DNA from 4 places in the Streptomyces sp. NPDC025651 genome. Region 4 is predicted to be linked to each of the others. Evidence: riboswitches for the same ligand, from Rfam matches in the RefSeq annotation. Region 4 holds a riboswitch; each other region holds the start of a gene.

Region 1 (4,187 bases), on a different contig from region 4:
TTGCGGATGGTGGCGCCGCGGAAGGCGTAGATCGACTGGTCCGCGTCACCCACGACGCACAGCTCGGCCGGGTCGTCCCCCTCGCCTCCGGAGGGGCCGACCAGCTCGCGCACCAGGGCGTACTGGGCGTGGTTGGTGTCCTGGTACTCGTCGACCATGACGTGCCGGAAGCGGCGGCGGTAGTGCTCGGCGACGTCCGGGAAGGCGCGCAGGAGGTGGACCGTCGTCATGATCAGGTCGTCGAAGTCCAGGGCGTTCGCCTCGCGGAGGCGGGACTGGTACATCGCGTAGGCCTGGGCGAGGGTCTTCTCGAAGCCGTCGGCGGCCTGGCCCGCGAAGTCCTCCTCGTCGATCAGCTCGTTCTTCAGGTTCGAGATCTTGGCGCTGAAGGACTTCGGCGGGAACTTCTTCGGGTCGAGGTCCAGGTCGCGGCAGACCAGGGCCATCAGGCGCTTGGAGTCCGCGGCGTCGTAGATCGAGAAGGAGGAGGTGAAGCCCAGCTTCTTGTACTCGCGGCGCAGGATGCGGACGCAGGCGCTGTGGAAGGTCGAGACCCACATCGCGTTCGCCCGCGGGCCCACGAGCTGCTCGACGCGCTCCTTCATCTCGCCCGCGGCCTTGTTCGTGAAGGTGATCGCGAGGATCTGGCCGGGGTGCACACCACGCTCGGCGAGGAGGTGCGCGATGCGGTGGGTGAGCACGCGGGTCTTGCCGGAGCCCGCGCCGGCGACGATGAGCAGCGGGGAACCGGCGTGCACGACGGCCGCGCGCTGGTTCTCGTTCAGCCCGTCGAGGAGCGTGGCCGGGTCGATGACCGGGCGCGGGGCGCCGTCGCGGTAGTGCGTGTCCCGGGACAGGGGCGCGTCGAACTTCCCGTCGAACAAGTCGTCCGGAATGGGCTCCGGAGCGCTGTCCTCGGGCGGCGGCGGGGGCTCTTCGTCCGCGGCCCGTGAGGGCTGCAGGTCCGCCAGGAAGCTGTCATCAAAGAGGCTGCTCATCGCCTCCCGAGTCTAGGCGGCCCCACTGACAACCCGCCCCGGGTTCCGGCCACCTTCCCCTGGGAGCGACGCCCCGCCTACGCCCCGCCTACGCCCCGCCCCCGGACGGTCACACTCCGCATCCGTCCGGCGCGGCCGCGTCAAGGGCCTCGTAACGTCACGAAAATGTATCGGGCATATCGAACATCAACCTTCACACGGACCACACGAGTTGGCTAGCGTGCCCGGCGGGCCGCTCGTCCCCCACCGGCGAACCCCGCCGGGAACGGGTGGCCTCCGCCGAGTCCGACATGTTCGGAGCCGGGGACCCACCAAGACCTTGGGGTGAATCGGTCCCGTACGAAGCACGAAGTACGGGGCTGTAGGGCAACCTTCCGGACCACCCGCCCGAACCCGACAGCTAACCCGGTAGGCGGTCTACGGAAGGAGTCGCCTCCTTGGCGTCGCACCGCAAGCCGCGGACCCGGGCAGCCGGAATACGCACGACCCCCGCCATCGGTATCACGACGGCGGCCCTCACCTCCGTGGCCCTCCTGTCGCAGAGCGCGCAGGCCGCGCCCTCCGCACCGACGAAGCCCAGCCTCGAAGAGGTCCAGAAGAAGGTCGACGACCTCTACCACCAGGCGGGCGTGGCCACCCAGAAGTACAACTCGGCCAAGGAACGCACCGACAAGCAGCGCAAGAAGGTCGACCGCCTGCTCGACGACGTGGCCAAGCGCACCGACAAGCTGAACGAGGCGCGCCAGGAGCTCGGCTCCTTCGCCGCCGCGCAGTACCGCACCGGCGCCGTCTCCGACACGGCCACGATGATGCTCGCCGACGACCCGCAGGGCTACTTCGACCAGAACCACCTGTCGGACCGGCTCACCGAGCGCCAGAAGAAGGCCGTCGACGACTACCAGGCGCAGCAGGTGTCGGCGTCGAAGCAGCGTACGAAGGCGGCGAAGAGCCTCAAGACGCTGAGCGACTCGCGGGACGACCTCAGGACGAGCAAGCAGACCGTCCAGAAGAAGCTGGGCGAGGCCCGTGAGCTGCTTTCGGAGCTGACCGCCGAGGAGAAGGCCCGGCTCGCGGCGATCGAGCGGAAGAAGGAGCAGGAGGCCAAGCGCAAGGCCGAGGAGCTGGCCCGCAAGCAGGCCGCCGAGGCGGAGCGCAAGCGCAAGGCGGAGGAGGCGGCCCAGAAGGAGAAGGAGCAGGAGGACGGCCAGGACTCGGGCACCGGATCGGGTTCGGGTTCCGACACCGGCTCCGGATCGGGATCGGGATCGGGCTCCGGGAGCACGGACAGCAGTTACGCCGCCAAGGCCGCGAAGGTCATCGACTTCGCGGAGGCCCAGATCGGCAAGCCGTACGTCTGGGGCGCCACCGGGCCCGACTCCTACGACTGCTCCGGGCTCACCCAGGACGCGTGGAAGGCCGCCGGGATCTCGCTGCCGCGCACGACGTGGGACCAGGTGAAGGTCGGCACGACCGTGAAGACCGCCGATGCCCAGCCGGGCGACCTGGTGTTCTTCTACGACGACATCAGTCACGTGGGCATCTACATCGGCAACGGCAAGATGATCCACGCCCCGAAGCCGGGCGCGAACGTCCGCGTCGAGTCGATCTACTACATGCCGATCCACAGCGTGGTGCGTCCCGCGTAAGCACCCTCTACGCGCGTGTGGCCCGCATCCCCCGGAGGATGCGGGCCACACGCGCGTAGAGGCGGAGAACTCAGGTCCGCGGCGCACTCGGGTTCACGGAGAACTCAGGTCCACAGCACCGCGATGAAGATGTTCGCCGTGGTCAGCAGGCCGACCGCGCCGAACAGGCCCTTGTCGACCTTCTCCTCGTCGCGCTTCACATAGACCAGCGCGAGGATCACGATCAGCACGGCCATCTTGATGCCGATCTTGAGGTTGTTGACCGTGTTGCCGTCCGCCTGGTTGAGGCCCACCAGGGCCACACCGGTGACGAGCATGACCAACGCGCCGTGCAGCATCGCCGGGCCGAAGCGGGCCGCGCCCTGACCCATCTGCTTCATCTGGGTCAGGAAGCCGCCCAGGAGCGAGGCGATGCCGATGATGTGCAGGCCGACGAAGAGATGGATGAGTACGTCCATGAGGCCGGAGCCTAGCCGGGGCGCTCGGGGCCACGGCAGGGACCCCCGTACCACCACTCCGCGGGCAGGCGTGCCACAAACGCCCCATCGGTCACCGATGCGCAGGAAGAGGACATCACCTCATGATCGACACGGTCGGACACGGTCACTTTTCCGCCCACTTCTGCCAGTTGCGCACAATCCGTCACCAACCCGTGACGGTCAGGTTTAGCGTCCTCCAGCAGGTGACCGGCTCCCCACCGTCGTCCCGCCCAGGACGGCAGTCGGCCACCACCGCCGAGAAACCCGGCGGCGGCCCGCTCCCCCTGTGCGGGCCGCCGCCGGACACGTAAGGAGCCCGATTCGTGGCAGCGCACCGCAAGCCCAGACAGCGCTCGCTCAGCGGGAGCACCGCCCGCACCGCCGCCACCCTGGCCCTCGCGGGAGCCGCGTCGGCGACCGCCTTCGACGGCACGGGACACGCGGAACCGCGGCTCAGCCCCGCCGAGGTGAAGTCCAAGGTCGACGCGCTCTACCACGAGGCGGAGATAGCCACCGAGAAGTACAACGGCGCGGAGGAGAAGGCGGAGAAGGCCGAGAAGTCGCTCAGGAAACTGCGTGACGAGGCGGCCCGCAAGACGGAGAAGCTCAACTCCGCCCGCAACTGCCTGGGTTCGTACGCGGCGGCGCAGTACCGGGCGGGCGGCATCGACCCCTCCGTGCAACTCGCGCTCTCCTCCGACCCCGAGCAGTTCCTGGACCGCGCCGCGCTCGCCGACCGCGCCGGCAGCCGCCAGGCCGCGGCCGTCAGCGGCGTACGAAAGCAGCTCCGCTCGATCGACCAGCTGCACAGCGAGGCCGACGACCGCCTGGCCGCCCTCACGGCGCGCCAGGCGGAGCTGCGCAAGCACAAGAAGACGGTCACCGACAAGCTCGGCGAGGCGAAGCGGCTGCTGTCCCGGCTCACCGCCGACCAGCGCGCCAGGATCGCCGACGACGAGGGCGACCGGGCCGCCCGTTCAGCGGGCCGCGACGCGGCCGTGGGCGCGCCCTCCAAGGCCCCCAACGCCCGTGCCGCGGCCGCCGTCTCGTACGCGTACAAAGCC
Region 2 (4,187 bases), on a different contig from region 4:
GGTCCGGAGCCATGCTGATGAGCGGCTGCCCGGCGAGGTCGGCGAGCGGCAGCCGGGAGGTCGCGCCGCTGAGCGCGTGGCCGGGCTGGGTCACCAGGACCAGCTCCTCGACCAGGACCGGCTCGGCCGACACGGCGGCGGGCAGCGGCACCGGGTCGGCCGGCTCATAGGTGTGCGTGAGGGCCAGATCGACCTCGCCCGCCGCCACGGCCGCGACACCGAAGGGCGGTTCGTGTCCCGTCACCGTCAGCTCGACATCGGGGTGGGCCCTGCGGAAGGCGCTCAGGACGGGCGGCAGCAGATGGATGCCCGCCGTCGGGAAGGTCGCCACGCGCAGCCGCCCGCCCGAGAGCCCGGCGAGCCGCGCCAGTTCGTGCCGTGCCCGCTCCATCTCGTCGAGCACCCGGCGGGCGTGGCCCACCAGGAGCTCACCCGCGCCGGTCAGCCGGGCCCCGCGGTGGTGACGTACGAGAAGCGCGGTGCCCGCTTCCCGCTCCAGTTTGGCGAGTTGCTGGGAGAGCGCGGGCACGGTGTAGCCGAGGCGCTCGGCGGCCCGCGTGATCGAACCGGCCTCGGAGACCGCGACGAGCGCGGCGAGACGCGTGGGGTCGTACATGGAAGCTCCCTGAACGCCTGCTTAAGGCAGACCCAGAATATTCCACATACCTGCTGAAGGCTTCGGCCGGGCACGCTGGGCCCATGGACGCACAACTGGTCGCCTTCACCGGCGTCGCCGCGGGCATGGTCGCCATGCCGGGCGCCGACTTCACCGTCGTCGTACGCAACGCCCTGGTCTCCCGGCGGGCCGGAGTGGCCTGCGCGGTCGGTGTCGCGGGCGGGCTCCTGGTGCACACGGCGCTGGCGGTCGCGGGCGTCGCCGCGGTCCTTGCCGCCGTGCCCGCGCTCTTCAGGGCGCTGCAACTGATCGGCGCCCTCTACGTACTGGTGCTCGCCTCCCGCGCGCTGCGGTCGGCGGCGCGGCCGCGCACCGGATCGGCGGGCGAACCTGCGGCCCAGGGCGGCGGTCTGCGCGAGGGCTTCCTGACCAACGCCCTGAACCCCAAGGCGTCGATCACCTTCCTCAGCGTGCTGCCCCAGTTCGTGCCGGACGGCAGCCCCGCGATGCCCAGGACTCTGCTGCTCGCGGCGATCGTGGTGGCGCTGGCCCTGCTGTGGTTCCCGGTCGTGGCGCTGCTCGTGGACCGGCTCGGCCGGTGGCTGCGCAGGCCGCGCACCGCCCGCGCCGTCGAGGCCGTCACCGGCACCGCACTGGGCGCACTGGGCCTGGTGCTCCTCATCGAGCCCCTGATGGTGTGAGGCCGGGCCTGGAACGGTTCCCCGAAACCGCGATCGGCGCGCTCCTGGCACCGGCACCTGACGGTGCGAGGAGCGCGCCGACCGACTGCGGCGGGGTCAGCGGACCCGGCCGTACCAGACGCTGTTGGACCAGATCTTCTCCAGACGCACCACGGTCCCCGTCTTCGGGGCGTGCCAGATCTTGTTGTTACCCGCGTAGATCCCGACGTGGTAGACGTTCCGGCCGGAGTGGAAGAACACCAGGTCGCCCTTGGTGCGCTGGGACTTCGAGATGTGCTTGGTCTTGTTGTACTGCGCGGCGGCGGTGCGCGGCAGCTTCTTGCCCGTCTTCTTGAAGGAGTAGAGCGTCAGACCCGAGCAGTCGAACCGGGTGGGACCCGCTGCCCCGTAGCGGTACGGGGAGCCCTTCTTGGACGCCGCGATCTTGAGCGCCTTCGTCCCGTGTGTGGCCGCCTCGGCCTCCGACGCGAGCCCGGGGGCCACGACGGTGCCGCCCACGACGGCGAGCGTGAGGACCGATGCGGCACCGGTCCTGCTGAGCAGCGACGGAACATGATTCAGCGCAGTCATGCGCAACCCTTCGTCAGCCGCCTGTGAAGGATGACCTGTCGGGTTCGGGCAGGCGAAGATGCCCGGCCGCGTCGTGCTCTGCGGCTTCACCCCAAGGGCGTCGTCCGGACTTCCCGGACGGGCCCGTCATGCCTGGGTCCTCCACTCCTGCCGTTGCACCGATGTCGACCGGTCATCCGGGTGGCGGCAGGACTCGGCGTCCGCCCGGACCGCCCCGCCGCTGTGGCGGGGGCTTGTCGTCGGAAGGGATCTTGACCCGACAAGGGCGAAAAAACCGAGCCGAAACGGTGTTTTGTGAGGCTCCTCACGACTGACCCGTTCGGGTGGACACCGACGAATCCGGGTTGCGGAGGCATGGCCCGACGACGGCTCGACCAGCATCGGAATGTGCCATTCCGTCCGTGCTGTACACACCTGGCGCAACTCTCCAGGGCCTGCCGGCGGGCGCCCCGCTACGTCGTCCGAGGTAGCCCGTCTGGTCCGTTTCGAAGCGGTCCGGGACGTTCCGCGGAAGGGTGCGGGGCGCTCCGCGCGGGGTCAACTGCCGGGCGGGGGCGGCACGGTGACCCGCAGGGAGCGCCGTTCGCCGTCGAGGACGCGCAGGGCGTCGGCGAGCGTGGCGGTGTGCACCTCGCTCTCGCCCCGCTGGTGCATGAGCGTGAGCGCGTCCCGCAGGGCGGTCGCCCTGCCGACCAGGGCCTGGGCGGCACGCAGGCCGCGGTAGGTGTGCTCGGCGCGCGCCGGGTTGATCCTGCCGACCAGGTCGACGACCTCGAGATAGCGGTCGATCAGGTCGGCCTCGGCGCGGGTGAGCGCCGGCAGGGGCGGCAGTTCGGGCGGCAGCATCGAGGGCTCACCTCGGGTCGCGCGTGGCGAGCGAGGTCTTGCGGTTCGGGATGATCCGGTCCACGAGCCCGTACTCCAGTGCCGCCCGGGCGTCGAGGATCTTGTCCCGCTCGATGTCCGCGGTGATCCGCTCGGGGCTCTGCCCCGTGTGCCGAACGAGCATCTCCTCCAGCATCCGTCGGCTGCGCAGCATCTCGTCGGCCTGGATCGCGAGGTCGCTGGCCTGACCCTGGAACGGCTCGGCGACGGAGGGCTGATGGATCAGCACGCGCGCGCCGGGCAGCGCGAACCGTTTGCCGGGGGTGCCCGCGGCCAGCAGCACGGCGGCGGTGGACGCGGCCTGACCGAGGCAGGTCGTCTCCACGTCGCAGGTGACGAACTGCATCGTGTCGTAGATCGCGGTCATCGCGGTGAACGAGCCGCCGGGGGAGTTGATGTAGAGGGAGATGTCGCGGTCCGGCGCGAGGTATTCCAGGTGCATGAACTGGGCCATCACGTCGTTCGCCGAGGTGTTGTCGATGGGGGTGCCGAGGAAGACGATCCGCTCTTCGAGGAGCTTGGAGTACGGATCCAGGGTCCGCGTCCCCCGAGCTGGTGCGTTCGGTGAACTCGGGCAGGACGTAACGGGCGGACGGACGGTTCATGGCACGCCTCTCTTCTTCCGGTCGCGGAGCGGTCCGGTCTCTGTAAAAAATGTACAGGACGTACGTTCCGTGGGGGTGGGGAAAAGTGATGTCGGGCCGTACGGGATCCGCGTTCCCCTTTTCGGGTCATGGGACGAGACGCGACGGAACGGGATGAACGGGCGCTCCTCACCCTCGAAGTGGACGTCGTCCACGGACTGGGGCCGGTGGGGGCAGGAGAGGTGCGGACGGTGACCGACCCCGCGGTGCGCGCGGGCCTGCCCTGGTCTCCGGGAGCGCGGGTGCTGGCGCTGGGGGCGGGCGTCGCTCTCCCGGATGACCGCCGCGACAGTGGGGGCGGCTTCGGGGGGGCGACGGCTTCGGGGGTGGCGACGACGCTTCGGGGGCGCAGGGGAGCCGTATGCGCCGGGTGAGGCCCCGGCCGTCCTCGTGCGGTTGGCCTCCGCCCTGAGGGCGGCCGGTGAGCCCGCCTCGGTCGAGGGCGGCCCCTGCTCCACCTTCCCGGACCCGCTCGTCGTGGACCCCGCCGCGCCCCTGCCCCTCCTGCTCTCGGACGAGCAGGGGCGGGACGCCGCACGGCAGTTGACCCGCCCCGGCACCTGGCAGCCAGGCGAGTGGGCGGAGCTGATCTGCGGAGCGGCGGGGGAGTGGGCGATGGCCGTGCACGACGGCGCGCCCGTGTCGATCTGTCACACCCCGGCCGGGAACGCCCACGCGGCGGAGGCCGGCATCTGGACCCGCCCGGACTTCCGCGGTCGCGGCCTCGCCCCGGCCACGGTCGCCGCCTGGTCCCGTCGTGTGCGCCGTGAC
Region 3 (4,187 bases), on a different contig from region 4:
GACGCCTGGTCGAGGGTGATCACCAAGCACACCGAGGCCAACGCCGGGCTGCAGACCGCCTGGGCCGCCTCGTCCTGGGCCCGCGCCGCCGAGGCCGTGCGCTACACCTACGACGGCTGGACCGACGGTCAACTGCTGCGTTTCGAGCGGATGTTGCGCAACGCCTATCTGCCCCAGGTCAAGGACGGTTCCGCCGACTTCAACGGCAACTGGGACCTCGTGATGGCCGACGCCACCATGGCCATGGCCGTCTTCCTCGACGACCACGCCACCTTCGAGAAGGCCGTGCACCACTTCAGGACGCGCGTGCCCGCGTACTTCTACCTGGAGTCCGACGGGAAGCTGCCCGTCTCCCCGGAGGGCAGCGGCATCGACACCGCCGCCGAGCTGACGAGTTACTGGTTCGGGCAGGACACCTTCGCCGACGGGCTCTCCCAGGAGACCTGCCGCAACTTCAAGCACGCCGGTTACGCGCTCGCCGCCACCTCCCACATGGCGGAGACCGCCCACCACCAGGGCGTCGACCTGTACGGGGAGGTCCAGGAACGGCTGCGGGCCGCCTTCGAGTTCCACTCCGCGTACCAGCTGGGCGCCAAGGCCCCGGACTGGCTGTGCGGCGGCAAGGTGCAGCGCGACATGGGGCCCGACACGGAGGTCGGCCTCAACCATCTGCGGGGGCGGCTGGAGCTGGAGATGCCGCAGACCGAGAAGTACACGGAGCGGCGGCGGCCCGAGGGCACGGACGGCCTCTTCGTGGCCTGGGAGACCCTCACGCACGCGGGCAACGCGTAAGTGGTTCGACGCACCCCTCCGGATGGCGTACTGTTGTGTTCACCGACGCGGGGTGGAGCAGCTCGGTAGCTCGCTGGGCTCATAACCCAGAGGTCGCAGGTTCAAATCCTGTCCCCGCTACTGAAGGCCTGAGGCCGGGAAGCATCAGCTTCCCGGCCTCAGGTGTTTTCCCGGTCCCGTCGTCCGGTCGGTCCCGTAACCCGGACGGCCCACATCAGGTCGCACCCTTCCCCCGCTGCGGGAAGCCTGGATGGAGCGCGGTGATGGGCGCGGAGTCGGCGGGAGACAAGCGGTGGGGCAGCGAGGAGGATCCGGCGACAGCGGTGCCACCAGCCGGGAGGCCACCCACGAGTGGGCCTTCGTCAGATCCCTGCCCTTCCTGCTCCTCATCGTCGGCGTCGTCTTCGACGTGTTCACCCCGCCGGACTTCACCGCGGCGCCCCTGTTCACGGCCGCCCCGCTGATCGCCGCCCCCTTCTACTCGCTGGCCAACACCGTCCTGACCGGCGTCGCGGCCTCGGCCGCCGTCTTCTTCCTGCACTACGGCAGATCGGCCAACAGCCATGTCGAGGCCGTCACCGAGCTGATCACCGTGATGACCGTGGCCGCCCTCGCGATCGTCATCAACCGCGTCGTCCGCCGCGGCAACGCCAAGCTCGCCACCGCCCGTTCCATCGCCGAGGCCACCCAGCGCGCCGTGCTGCCCGAGCCGGATCCGCGCATCGGCGGGCTCGACATCGCGGCGCGGTACGAGGCCGCGCAGGCCGACGCGTTCATCGGGGGCGATCTGTACGCGGTGCAGGACACCCCGCACGGCGTACGGCTCATCGTCGGCGACGTACGGGGGAAAGGCATGGGCGCGGTCGCCGCGGTCGCCGTCGTCATCGGCGCCTTCCGCGAGGCCGCCGAGCAGGAGGCCACCCTGGAGGCGGTGGCGCAGCGTCTGGAGCGGGCCCTCGCGCGCGAGGGCACCCGGCGCGACGGGCTCGACGCCTTCGAGGGGTTCACCACCGCGGTCCTCGCCGAGATCCGGCACGGCGAGGGCGTCGTACGGCTGATCAACCGCGGGCACCCGGCGCCGCTGCTGCTGCGCGGCGACGGGCGTCTGTGCGTGCTCTCCGCGAGCGAGCCCGCCCTGCCGCTCGGCATGGGCGAGCTCGGCACCTGGCCGGACCGGGCGGACGAGACGGACTTCCCGCCCGGCGCGATGCTGCTCCTGTACACGGACGGCCTGTCGGAAGCGCGCGACGTGGCGGGGGAGTTCTACGATCCGGCGGCCCGGCTCGGCGGGCGGATCTTCCCGGGGCGCGGAGGGCCGCACGCGCTGCTCGCCGCGCTCACGGAGGAGGTGCGGCGGCACACCGGGGGCGCCGCGACGGACGACATGGCGCTTCTCGCGGTGCGGCGGCCGACCGCCGACGATTCCGAGGGGACGCCCGCCCCCGAGCCCCCGGTGACACCGCGTGACTGAAGAGCACCCCTCCGCATAACAACTGACGTACTGTCAAGAGAATGTGAAGCTCCGGTGTGCGTGCGGGTGGGGTCAACTCGCCCCGTTCCGAACCCTCGTGTCCCGGTAAGTACGGCCGAAGAGCGTTAACGATCAACCGGAACGGCTTGGAATACCGACCTGCCGTCTATTAACGTTCGATAACGCAGCGCGGTCGTCCCAGCCGTCACTCGAGGCGGCTCCGTGCGCACGCGCCTAATCCCGCAAGGGAGCCGGGGAACCACCAACTTGGGGTGAATCGGGCATCTGTGCATCCGTGCCAGATGTTCGTAGGAGACCTTCCTGCTCCGAACCCGTCAGCTAACCCGGTAGGCGAGAAGGAAGGAAAGGAGTGCGCCCCAGTGGCGTCCAACCGGCCTGCCCCCCGAGCCGTGTACGTGCCGAATGACGACGACTTCGGTTCGTACGACGAGGCACCCTTCGAGGAGTGGAACCCCACCGAGGAGTCCATCCGTCCCGTCCGCGGCAGGCACCGTGTGCACAAGAAGAGCGGCGGCGGACTCGCCCGCAGCTCCACCGTCCTCGGCGTGGGCGTCATCGCCGCCGTCGGCGCGGGCGGCATCGCCACCGCGCAGGGCGGCAAGCCGCCGGTCTCCATATCGATGCCCGACCTGGGCACCGTCACCGACTCGCTGCCCGAGGCCAAGTCCCTTCCGGGCGTGGGCTCTTTGATATCCGACGACGACGCGTCGGACACCACGACCACCGCGGCCGCCGCTGCCCCCCTCACCGCCGCCGGCGTCAGCACCACCGACGCCGAACAGGGCACCACCGACGCGGGCGAGGCACTGCGCGCCCGCATCATGCAGCAGGCCGAGAACCAGCAGAACCAGGCGGACGCCGCCGTGCAGACCGCGGCCGAGGACGCCGCCGTCAAGAAGGCCGCCGAAGAGGCCGCCGCACAGCAGAAGGCCGCGGAGAAGGAGGCGGAGGCCAAGGCCGCCGCCAAGAAGAAGAAGGAAGAGGAGGCCAGGAAGGCCAAGGCCGAGGCCGAGCGCCTGGCCAAGCTCGCCAAGAGCTACGCCATCCCCACCTCCTCGTACACCCTCACCTCGCACTTCGGCGACGCCGGATCCATGTGGTCCTCCGGCCACCACACCGGCCTGGACTTCGCCGCGCCCACCGGCACCCCGCTCAAGGCCGTGCACACCGGCACCGTCAAGGAGGCGGGCTGGGCCGGGGCCTACGGCTACCGCACCGTCCTGGAGCTCGAGGACGGCACGGAGATCTGGTACTGCCACCAGTCCTCGCTGAACGTCAGCGCCGGCCAGAAGGTCACCACGGGCGAGGTCATCGGACGCGTCGGCGCGACCGGCAACGTCACCGGGCCGCACCTCCACCTGGAGGTCCACACGCCCGACGGCACCGGCATCGACCCCCTCGGCTGGCTGCAGAGCAAGGGCCTCAACCCCTGACGCACCCCAGGAACTCCGGCGGTCCTGGCGGCGACCCCCCGACGCCAGGGCTGCCGGTCCGGCGTGTCCGCAGGACGGGGCTGCGTGCCCAGGCCGCCGCCTTTACGGAATGCCGCTTCCGGTAAGCGTGTTGAGGAACGTATGACGTCTCTTCGCACACTTGGCTCATCCGACCTCGAGGTCTTCCCCCTCTCCCTCGGCGGCAACGTCTTCGGCTGGACCGCCGACCGCGCGGCGTCCTTCGCCGTGCTCGACGCCTACACCGCGGCGGGCGGCAACTTCATCGACACCGCCGACGCCTACTCGTTCTGGGTGGAGGGCAACAAGGGCGGCGAGTCCGAGACCCTCATCGGCGAGTGGCTGGCCGAGCGCGGCAACCGCTCCGACGTCGTCGTCGCGACGAAGGTCGGCGCCCTCCCCGAGTACAAGGGCCTCTCCGTGAGCACCATCAAGGGCGCCGCGGACGCGTC
Region 4 (4,187 bases):
CCGGAGCGCCCTCGCTCGGCTGGCTGGACGTGAAGACCTCCGGCGACGTCGAGGTGCCCGTCATCGAGGCCGCCGTCGACGAGGAACTCGCCCGCTTCGCCGCGGAGGGCCCCACTCCGGAGGAGATGGAGCGCGCCCAGGCACAGTTGGAGCGCGAGTGGCTCGACCGGCTCGGCACGGTCGCGGGCCGCGCCGACGAACTGTGCCGGTACGCCGTCCTGTTCGGTGACCCGCAGCTCGCCCTCACCGCCGTCCAGCGCGTCCTCGCCGTCACCGCGGAAGAGGTCCAGGAGGTCGCCAAGGCCCGGCTGCGCCCGGACAACCGCGCGGTGCTCGTGTACGAGCCCGTGTCCGCCGCCGACGAGACCGCCGACGAGAACACCGGTGACGCCGAGGAAGAGGAGGCGGCGAAGTGACCGAGGCCGCGACGATGCAGTTCCATCCCCAGCCACAGGCGGGCACGGCCAAGCCGTGGGCCTTCCCCGCGCCCGAGCGGGGCGCGCTCCCCAACGGCCTCACCGTGCTGCGCTGCCACCGCCCCGGCCAGCAGGTCGTCGCCGTGGAGATCCACCTCGAAGCGCCCCTGGACGCCGAACCCGAGGGCCTCGACGGCGTCGCCACGATCATGGCGAGGGCCTTCAACGAGGGCACGGACAAGCACTCCGCCGAGGAGTTCGCCGCCGAGCTCGACCGCTGCGGCGCGACGCTCGACGCGCACGCCGACCACCCCGGCGTCCGCGTCTCCCTCGAAGTGCCGGTCTCCCGCCTCCCGAAGGCGCTCGGCCTGCTCGCCGACGCCCTGCGCGCCCCCGCCTTCGCGGACAGCGAGATCGAGCGTCTCGTACGCAACCGCCTGGACGAGATCCCGCACGAGGCCGCCAACCCGGCGCGCCGCGCGGCCAAGGAGCTCTCCAGGCAGCTGTTCCCGGCCACCTCGCGCATGTCGCGCCCGCGCCAGGGCACCGAGGAGACGGTCGCCGCCATCGACTCGGCGGCGGTGCGGGCCTTCTACGAGAAGCACGTGCGTCCCGCCACGGCCACCCTCGTCGTGGTCGGCGACCTGGCGGGCACCGACCTGGACGCCGTCCTCGCGGACACCGTCGGCACCTGGACGGGCGGCACGGCCGAGCCGCTCCCGGTGCCGACGGTGACCGCCGACGACACCGGCCGCGTCGTCATCGTGGACCGCCCCGGCGCCGTCCAGACGCAGCTCCTGATCGGCCGCGTCGGCGCGGACCGGCACGACCGCGTCTGGCCCGCCCAGGTCCTCGGCACGTACTGCCTGGGCGGCACCCTCACCTCGCGCCTGGACCGTGTCCTGCGCGAGGAGAAGGGATACACCTACGGCGTACGGGCGTTCAGCCAGGTCCTGCGCTCCACTCCGGAGGGCACGGGCGCCGCGATGCTCGCCATCAGCGGCTCGGTCGACACCGCGTCCACGGGGCCCGCGCTCGACGACCTCTGGAAGGTCCTGCGCACCCTCGCCGCCGAGGGCCTCACGGACGCCGAGCGCGACGTGGCCGTGCAGAACCTGGTGGGCGTCGCCCCGCTCAAGTACGAGATGGCGGCCTCCGTGGCGGCCACCCTCGCCGATCAGGTCGAGCAGAACCTCCCGGACGACTTCCAGGCGCAGCTGTACCGGCAGTTGGCCGCCACCGGCACCGTGGAGGCCACCGCGGCAGTCGTGAGCGCCTTCCCGGAGGACCACCTGGTGACGATCCTCGTCGGGGACGCCGCGCAGATCGAGGAGCCCGTCAGGGCCCTCGGAATCGGCGACGTGAGTGTGGTCACGGGCTGAGTGACAGTCAGGACATATAGGGACCCCGGCGACCGTTTCGGCCGCCGGGGTCCCCATATGTCCGAATTCATATGGAGGTTGCCTGTCTGGCGTGTGGCGTGCGCTACAAAAGCCGAGTTCTGTTTGTCGATTGACAGATGTCCCGCTTAGCGTCGGTCCGGCTGTCCGTCACGCAGTACGCCGCATCCGCGGCACCGGACAGTCATCGCCGAGTCCCCGTACGGCGCGAGCCAGGGGAGCCGGGGACCCACATGTCCCCTGGGGTGAATCGGGCACCTTGCCGAGAGGCGAGGGACCCGTAGGAGACCTTCCTGCTCCGAACCCGTCAGCTAACCCGGTAGGCGAGAGGGAAGGAAAGGATCAGCCGCTTCATGGCGTTCACCCGTGCCACCGGGAAGCACCGTCGTCCGAGCCGCCTGACGCGCACGACCGCGAACGCCGCGGGCGTCGCCGCGCTCACCACCACCGGCGTCATCGGAGGCCTCGCGGGTCCGGCGTTCGCCGCGGCCGACGACGCGGCCATCGAGCACACCGGCCTCACTCAGGCGATCTCCGTGGGCGACTCGCTCGCCGCGAGCATCGACGCGCAGGCCGCCGCGCAGCAGCAGGCCGCCGACGACGCCGCTGCCGCCAAGAAGGCCGAAGAGGCCGCCAAGAAGAAGGCGGCCGAGGAGAAGCGCAAGGCCGAGGCCGAGGCGAAGGCGAAGGCCAAGAAGGAGCGCGAGGCCAAGGAGCGCGCCGCCCGCGAGGCCGAGCGCAAGCGCCTGAACACCTACGTCGCGCCGATCAGCGGCTCGTACGTCTCCACGGGCTACAAGACCGGCGGCGCCATGTGGTCCTCCGGCAGCCACACCGGCGTCGACTTCCACGCCGCGTCCGGCACCACGGTCCACGCGGTCGGCTCCGGCACCGTCGTCGAGGCCGGCTGGGGCGGTGCCTACGGCAACAACGTGGTCATCAAGATGAACGACGGCACGTACACCCAGTACGGCCACATGTCGTCCCTCAGCGTCACCGTCGGCCAGACGGTCACCCCGGGCCAGCAGATAGGCCTCTCGGGCTCCACCGGCAACTCCAGTGGCCCCCACCTCCACTTCGAGGCCCGCACCGGCGAGGACTACGGCTCGGACATCGACCCGGTCTCGTACCTGCGCTCGCACGGCGTCAACGTCTGACGACTCCCGTACGGCTCCCGTACGCCTCCGAAAGCCCCGGCTCTCCCCAGAGCCGGGGCTTTCGTGTCCCCGAGCACTGTTCCCGACCGGCCGTCCTTGGCCAAAAGATATCCATGGATTCCGGCCCGCCGTCGGAAATTCCGGCGCCCTGCAATAGAGTCACGGAACAAGCGAGAAAGAGCGTCGGTCGACCGCGTTTCGCGGGGATTAAGGCGGAGGTCCGGTCATGCGCATTCCCGCGCACTCGGTATGCACGGCCATCCGGGACGACATTGTCTCCGGCGTCCATGAAAGGGGCAGCCGGCTCACCGAGGAGCTCCTCGCGCGCCGCTACGGCGTCTCCCGCGTCCCCGTGCGCGAGGCCCTGCGCACCCTGGAAGCCGAGGGGTTCGTCGTCACGCGCAGGCACGCGGGCGCGTGCGTCGCCGAGCCCACGGAGCAGGAGGCCGCCGACCTCCTGGAGATACGGGCGCTGCTCGAACCGCTCGCCGCGGCCCGCGCCGCGCAGCGCCGCACCGACGCGCACCTCAAGGTCCTGCGCGGCCTCGTCAGGCTGGGCCGGGAGCGCTGCAGGAGCGGCCACGGCGAGGACCTGCGCGCACTGGGCGGCTGGTTCCACGACACGCTCGCCCAGGCGTCCGGCAGCCCCGGGCTCAGCGCGCTGCTCACCCAGCTCCGGCACAAGATCGCCTGGCTGTACGCCGTGCGGCAGCCGACGGCGCCGGCCGAGTCGTGGTCCGAGTACGCCGCGATCGTCGACGCGGTGGCCCGCGGGGACGCGGACCGGGCCAGGGCGCTCACCGCCGCGCACACCGAGCGGACGACGGCCGCGCACCGGTGGCGCCATACGCAGGTGCAGGCACGGGCGCAGGCGTATGCGCGGCCGGACGGCCTGGCGCGTGTGAGGGATTCGCAACACCCCGTAAACACGGCGGGCCTCCGGAATTAACGGAGGCGCCGTATACAAAGAGAGGTAATTCCGTACGCGCTTCTGCGGAGCGCGCCTTTTCGGTGCGCGTCTCTTTGGTGCGCGCGCATTTCTCTTTGCGCACATACGTCGATGGGGTCACCCGGAATTCCGGGTGACCCCATCGACGTATTGCTGAAGAACGTGTCCCAGAAGGAACGTGTCCTAGACCGTCTCCGGAAGCTCCTCGAGCCCCTCGGCGACCAGCTTCGCCAGACGGTCGAGGGCGGCGTCCGCACCCTCGGCG

The links. Region 4 has a riboswitch for cyclic di-AMP ahead of ACZ4D5_RS39460 (M23 family metallopeptidase). Riboswitches for the same ligand answer to the same signal wherever they lie in the genome.
Region 1: another riboswitch for cyclic di-AMP. It lies ahead of ACZ4D5_RS18005 (C40 family peptidase); the one in region 4 lies ahead of ACZ4D5_RS39460 (M23 family metallopeptidase).
Region 2: another riboswitch for cyclic di-AMP. It lies ahead of ACZ4D5_RS13445 (C40 family peptidase); the one in region 4 lies ahead of ACZ4D5_RS39460 (M23 family metallopeptidase).
Region 3: another riboswitch for cyclic di-AMP. It lies ahead of ACZ4D5_RS12255 (M23 family metallopeptidase); the one in region 4 lies ahead of ACZ4D5_RS39460 (M23 family metallopeptidase).

The regions. Positions count from the first base shown of each region.
Region 1 is NZ_JBVHLZ010000004.1:354,371-358,557, reverse strand. Features, by position in the region: gene ACZ4D5_RS18010 (ATP-dependent DNA helicase) at 1-998, opposite strand, end outside; cyclic di-AMP (ydaO/yuaA leader) riboswitch at 1,266-1,428, shown strand; gene ACZ4D5_RS18005 (C40 family peptidase) at 1,436-2,644, shown strand; gene ACZ4D5_RS18000 (hypothetical protein) at 2,749-3,102, opposite strand; gene ACZ4D5_RS17995 (C40 family peptidase) at 3,447-4,187, shown strand, end outside.
Region 2 is NZ_JBVHLZ010000003.1:259,450-263,636, reverse strand. Features, by position in the region: gene ACZ4D5_RS13455 (LysR family transcriptional regulator) at 1-616, opposite strand, end outside; gene ACZ4D5_RS13450 (LysE family translocator) at 700-1,317, shown strand; gene ACZ4D5_RS13445 (C40 family peptidase) at 1,414-1,887, opposite strand; cyclic di-AMP (ydaO/yuaA leader) riboswitch at 1,891-2,067, opposite strand; gene ACZ4D5_RS13440 (hypothetical protein) at 2,425-2,733, opposite strand; partial or broken gene ACZ4D5_RS13435 (ATP-dependent Clp protease proteolytic subunit) at 2,741-3,377, opposite strand; gene ACZ4D5_RS13430 (GNAT family N-acetyltransferase) at 3,813-4,187, shown strand, end outside.
Region 3 is NZ_JBVHLZ010000002.1:920,910-925,096, forward strand. Features, by position in the region: gene ACZ4D5_RS12240 (alginate lyase family protein) at 1-792, shown strand, start outside; tRNA gene ACZ4D5_RS12245 (tRNA-Met) at 839-912, shown strand; gene ACZ4D5_RS12250 (PP2C family protein-serine/threonine phosphatase) at 1,043-2,263, shown strand; cyclic di-AMP (ydaO/yuaA leader) riboswitch at 2,485-2,632, shown strand; gene ACZ4D5_RS12255 (M23 family metallopeptidase) at 2,644-3,717, shown strand; gene ACZ4D5_RS12260 (aldo/keto reductase) at 3,859-4,187, shown strand, end outside.
Region 4 is NZ_JBVHLZ010000017.1:46,287-50,473, forward strand. Features, by position in the region: gene ACZ4D5_RS39450 (M16 family metallopeptidase) at 1-416, shown strand, start outside; gene ACZ4D5_RS39455 (M16 family metallopeptidase) at 413-1,798, shown strand; cyclic di-AMP (ydaO/yuaA leader) riboswitch at 1,995-2,157, shown strand; gene ACZ4D5_RS39460 (M23 family metallopeptidase) at 2,170-2,973, shown strand; gene ACZ4D5_RS39465 (GntR family transcriptional regulator) at 3,200-3,922, shown strand; gene ACZ4D5_RS39470 (HPr family phosphocarrier protein) at 4,106-4,187, opposite strand, start outside.